One region of the Anaeromicrobium sediminis genome, then DNA from elsewhere that is predicted to be linked to it. Evidence: predicted binding sites of a transcription regulator. Region 1 holds the regulator's gene; the other holds the start of a gene.
The links. Region 1 encodes HrcA, which represses chaperone genes, less so after heat shock. Its sites were predicted from a motif close to TTAGCACTCNNNNNNNNNGAGTGCTAA; they were not measured.
Positions count from the first base shown of each region.

Region 2: the regulator HrcA is predicted to act here: its motif matches at 1,209-1,235, upstream of htpG (molecular chaperone HtpG).

Region 1 covers NZ_NIBG01000010.1:33,842-37,063, forward strand. The annotation lists gene dnaK (molecular chaperone DnaK) at 1-849, opposite strand, end outside; gene grpE (nucleotide exchange factor GrpE) at 890-1,441, opposite strand; gene hrcA (heat-inducible transcriptional repressor HrcA) at 1,570-2,598, opposite strand; gene hemW (radical SAM family heme chaperone HemW) at 2,862-3,222, opposite strand, start outside.
Region 2 covers NZ_NIBG01000001.1:268,862-272,083, reverse strand. The annotation lists gene CCE28_RS01330 (fumarylacetoacetate hydrolase family protein) at 235-1,119, shown strand; gene htpG (molecular chaperone HtpG) at 1,358-3,222, shown strand, end outside.

The sequences.
Region 1 (3,222 bases):
TCCAGATGTTAATTGGTTGAATTTAGCTCTAGTTAAATCTATATTTAAGTGAAGTGGACCTTCTGCCGTTGCAGTAATAAAAGGTAAATTAATGTTTGTGCTTTGAGCACTAGATAATTCCTTTTTAGCTTTCTCTGCAGATTCTTTTAATCTTTGTAAAGACATTTTATCTTTTCTTAAGTCTACTCCATGCTCTTTCATAAATGACTCTGCCAAGAAGTTCATTACAGCTTCATCAAAGTCATCTCCACCTAAGTGGTTATTTCCATTAGTAGCAAGTACTTCAAATACTCCATCGCCAAGTTCTAATGCAGATACGTCAAATGTTCCTCCACCTAAGTCAAATACCATAATCTTATGATGATCCGTTTCTTTGTCTAATCCATAAGCTAGAGATGCTGCTGTTGGCTCATTTATAATTCTTTTTACTTCAAGGCCTGCTATTTTACCAGCATCCTTAGTTGCCTGTCTTTGACTATCTGTAAAGTAAGCTGGAACTGTGATAACAGCTTCAGTTACCTTTTCACCTAAGTAACTTTCTGCATCAGCTTTTAATTTCGAAAGAATCATAGCTGATATTTCTTGAGGACTATATTCTTTTCCATCTATCTCAACTTTATAATCTGTTCCCATATGTCTTTTTATTGACATTATTGTTCTTTCTGGATTTGTTATTGCTTGTCTTTTTGCAGTTTCTCCTACTAATCTTTCTCCATTCTTTGAGAATGCTACTATAGAAGGAGTAGTTCTATTTCCTTCTGCATTAGGAATAACTACTGGTTCTCCACCTTCTAAAACTGCTACACATGAGTTAGTTGTACCTAAATCGATACCGATTACTTTACCCATTTTAAATCTCCTCCTTGAATATATATAAAAATTTTAAATTTTATTTAATAACTTTAACCATGCTAGGACGTATTACTTTATCATTTAACACGTATCCCTTTTGAAATTCTTCCATGATAGTATCAGGCTCCACATCATCTGAACTATCTTGCATAACTGCGTGGTGATAATTTGGATCAAACTCTTTGCCTATTGCCTCTATTGCTTCTAGTCCATTTTTGCCAAGAACATCAACAAATTGTTTTAAAATCATATCAACTCCATTGAAGAATGACTCGTCTTTTATATCACTTTTATGAGAGTTAATGGCCCTTTCTAAATTATCTAAGATGGGTAATAAGTCCACAATTAACTTTTCATTGGCTAACTTATATATGTCTCCCTTTTCCTTTTCAACCCTTCTCTTAAAGTTTTGAAAATCAGCTGTCATTCTTAAGTATTTGCCATTTAACTCTTCATTTTCTTGTTGAATCTTTTCTAATCCATCATTAATATTTTTTGCTTCCTCTATGTCTTCTTCTATAGAATCTTTTTCAGATTCTTCAATTATTTGTTCTACTTCTTCTTGTTCTTGAACATTTTTATTCTCCATGCCATTCACCTACCTGGTTTCTTAATTTAATAAAAACTTTTATCTATATTAAAATTTATTATGAACAACACTCAATCCTCATATTAGACTAAGCTTAGTTCATTTTTAATCTTAAATAATATTAATACCTATTTATTATTATCTTTTAATATTTTACTTAAACTATTAGTTATACAAGATACTACTGAAGTTATATGATTATAGTCCATTCTAGTTGGCCCTATAACCCCAATTTTTCCTATTATCAACCCCTTATACTTGTAAGTGGCTGTAATTAAACTACACTCTTTCATTTCTTCAAACTCATTTTCTTTACCTATTTTTATATTTAGAGCATCCTGTGAATTTAGAAGCAAGCTTATTAAATTATCTTTTCTTCCTAATAATTTCATGAATTTTTTTGCCTTTTCTATGTCATGATACTCTGGCAAATCCAATATATTGGCAATACCTTCTAAATATAATTCCACATTAATCATATCTTCAATAGTACTTATTAAAGCTGGAAATATGGATTCTACAATCCTAGTGTATCTAAGAGCTTCTTCATACACTACTTTGATCAACTCAGGACTTATCTCCCCTATTCTTAAATTCTTTAGCTTTGATTCTAAAATATTAGATAATAATTCTAACTCCCCTATATTATAAGGTTTTATACTCCTTATAATAGTATTTTTTACTTCTCCTGTCTCAGATACTATGATCAATAGTATACTTTTAGGATCAATAGGTACTAATTTTACACCCTTTAGTATACCTTCTCTTAATTGAGGAGATAAAGCTACAGAAGTCAGTTTAGTAGTTTTAGAAATAAACTTAGCCGTTTGGCTAATTGCCTGTTCTATTTCACTTATACTGTTTATGTACTTCTTCTCTAATTCTTTATTAAGCTTCTTATCCACTTTTAAATCTTTAATAATATTATCTACATACAACCTATAAGCCTTATCTGATGGAACCCTTCCAGCAGATGTATAGGGTTGACTTAAGTATCCTAAATCTTCTAAATCAGACATTTCATTTCTTATAGTAGCAGAACTCACTCCTAGGTTATACTTTTTAGCTAGTGTGCGTGAGCCTACAGGCTCTGCCGTTTCTATGAAATCTCTTATTATGGCCTGTAGAATTTTTAGTTTTCTTTCTTCCAGTTCCATAATATCACTCCTAATTGTTAGCACTCTCTTTAATTGAGTGCTAAACTATTATGTTTTAAAATTATCATTAATGAAATAATTTGTCAATATATTTTTTAACTTTATATGAAATTATAATTTTTCAAAACTATAGATAAGTAAAAAAATGAAGTGGGTGTAGGGGAATATCCCCTGCCTCTTTAAAGGAGGATGCTCAGATTACGCTAGTAATCGTCGAAAGGAACCACAGGTTTCATTATTCTCCCATAGGTCGTATGCCTTTTTTACTCTATTAAAAATCCCATAAATACTTGATTGGATAAATCTATTCCCTTTGGCGTTAAAAACAAATATTGCCCTTCTTGTTTCATCAAGCCTTCATCTATAAATTTTTTAATTTGTTTTTCATATATTTGTTCAATATTCACCTTGTATGTTTCATTTAATTCATAAATATTTATACCCTTTATTAACCTTAATCCTAAAAACATACATTCACTTATATGGTCCTTTATATGATTTTCTTCTTCTACTATTTCTATCCTATTTCCCATTTTTAAATTTTTAATATATTCATTCACATCTATAAGATTTGAAGTTCTAGTTTTATTTATGTATGAATGGGCACCTAAACCCACACCAATA
Region 2 (3,222 bases), on a different contig from region 1:
TATGTAAGTAGAATATTATGCTATTAACACAATGCTTTTAAAAACATAATTATAAATTTAATTTTGCAAAAAAATACTAAGGTAAGTTATGTTTTGTAGAGGTTAATTAACTCAAACATAAACTAAGAAGAATAAATACAATTTTAAAAGTTATGTATTATAGAAGGAAATAAAAAGCTTTGTGGCCAATTTAATAATAAATATGTTTTTGTTTTAAATAAGGGGGTAAGGGAAATGAGATTGGCTACAGTAAAGGTAGGGAATTGTGAAGAAGCTTCTGTCGTTACAAACAAAGGGATAATTTATTTAAGGACTATTAATGAAAAGTTAAATAAAAATTGGAACATAGGTATGTTTGAACTTATTCAATCAGGACAGTTAGAGGAAATGAATGATTGGTATAGGTTGGGTGGAAAAGAAGAAATTGAAAATCTTAATGAGCATATTATTTCAAAAGATAAGGTCATTTTTTGTCCACTATATCGTGAACCTAGAAAGATTTGGGGAATTGGATTAAATTATGTTGACCATGCTGCTGATTTAGAGGAAAAAGCTCCTAATACTGCACCTGCAAGTTTTATGAAACCAGATACAACTATTATAGGACATAAGGATTACATAAAGATACCACTACAATCAAATAAAACCACATCAGAAGGGGAGTTAGGTATTATCATTGGCAAAAAGTGTAAAGGTGTTCATGAGAAAAACTGGCTAGATGTTGTGGCAGGATTTACAACTATTATAGATATGACAGCAGAGGATATTTTAAGAGTTAATCCTAGATATTTAACAAGGGCAAAGAGTTTTGATACTTTCTTTAGTTTCGGACCTGTGCTAGTAACTCCTGATGAAATTGAAGATGTTATGAAGTTAAAGGTAGCAACAGTAATTAATAAGAAAATTCATGGACAAAATTATGTTTCAAATATGACTTTCCCTCCAGCTTATTTGGTTTCTTTCCATTCTAAAGTAATGACCATGTTGCCAGGGGATATAATTTCTACAGGAACTCCTAGAGCAGTCCATATTAATGAGGGCGATGTGGTAGAATGTTGGATTGATGGATTCGAACCTCTTATAAATCCTGTAATGGACTTAAAAAGTAATCATAAGTAATTAAAATGTGTTTTACTTATAACTTTAAAAATAAGAAAACTCTAAAAAGTATTGACAAATTATAAAAAAAGATGTATTTTAAAAGTAAATTAGCACTCGATTAAAGAGAGTGCTAACAAAATAAAATTTAAATGGTTGACGCACAAAAGCTAGAATCACCCTTGTGCGTTCTTTAATTAAAAATGTTTATCTGAAAAGGATAATTGATTATCTTTTTATTATGAAGGGAGAGATTTACTTGGGAAGAAAGCAGTTTAAGGCAGAGTCTAAAAGACTTCTTGATCTTATGGTTAACTCAATATATACTCACAGGGAGATTTTTTTAAGAGAGCTCATTTCCAATGCTAGCGATGCCATTGATAAAATTTATTATAAGACATTAACAGATGATTCATTGACTTTTGATAAAGATGACTACTTTATTAAAATAAACATTGATAAGGAAAACAGATTATTAAAAATCTCTGATACGGGGATTGGTATGACAAAGGAGGAGCTCGATGATAACCTTGGTGTTATAGCTAAGAGTGGATCTTTGGCATTCAAAAAGGAAAATGAATTAAAAGATGGTCATGATATTATTGGTCAGTTTGGTGTGGGTTTTTATTCTGCATTTATGGTAGCAGATGAAGTTACTGTTATGAGTAAAGCTTTTGGTAGTGATGAAGCCTACAAGTGGGAATCTAATGGTATAGAGGGGTATACTATTGAACCATGCCAAAAAGAAACTATTGGTACAGACATTATACTTAAAATAAAAGAAAATACAGAAGATGAAAAATTTGATGACTATCTTGAGGAATACAGATTACAATCTATTATAAAGAAATATTCTGATTTCATTAGATATCCAATTAAAATGGATGTAACTGAAAGAAAACTTAAAGAGGGTAGTGAAGAAGAATACGAAGAATACATAGAAGAAAAAACTGTAAACAGTATGGTGCCTATATGGAAAAAAAATAAAAATGAATTGATGAAGGAAGATTATGATAAATTCTATGAGGAAAAGCACTATGGTTTTGACAAGCCAATAAGACATATTCATATTAAAGTTGATGGTGCTGTAAGCTATAATTCAATTTTATTTATACCAGAAAAAATGCCATATGATTTTTATACAAAGGAATATGAAAAGGGATTAGAGTTATATGCTAATGGCGTTTTAATCATGAATAAGTGTTCAGAATTGTTGCCAGACTATTTTGGTTTTGTAAAAGGAATAGTGGACTCAGAAGACTTGTCCCTTAACATATCTAGAGAAATGTTGCAGCATGATAGACAGTTAAAATTAATTGCTAAAAACATTAAAAATAAAATTAAAAATGAGCTTAGTAATTTATTAAAAAATGAAAGAGATCAGTATGAAGCGTTCTATGAATCCTTTGGAAGACAATTAAAGTATGGAATCTATAGTGACTTTGGAAGTAATAAGGATGCTTTACAAGACTTAGTAATGTTTTATTCATCAAAAGAGAAAAAAATGGTCACTTTAGATGAATATGTTTCTAGAATGCCAGAAGAACAAAAATATATTTATTATGCATCAGGAGAATCAAATGAAAGAATTGAGAAACTGCCACAAACAGAACTAGTATCAGATAAGGGCTATGAAATTTTATACTTTACTGATGATGTGGATGAGTTTGCTATAAGAATGATAATGGTATATAAAGATAAGGAATTTAGATCTGTATCAAGCAGTGACTTAGGTATAGAAATGGAAGAAAATGAAAGCGAATCAAACTTGAATGAAGAAGAGAACAAAGAATTGTTTGAGCATATGAAGAATATTCTATCAGACAAGGTAAAGGATGTTAGAGCATCAAAAAGATTAAAGAAGCACCCAGTATGTTTATCAAACGATGGTGAATTTTCCATAGAGATGGAAAAAATATTAAATTCCATGCCTAATAACCAAAATATAAAAGCAGATAAAGTTTTAGAAATAAACATGAATCATGCTGTGTTTAAATCGTTGAAAGAAGCTTTCCAAAAGGATAAGGACAAGATTAATCTATACACAAATTTATTATATAATCAAGCCCTACTGATTGAAGGATTACCAATTAACGACCCAGTAGAATTTACAAATAATATATG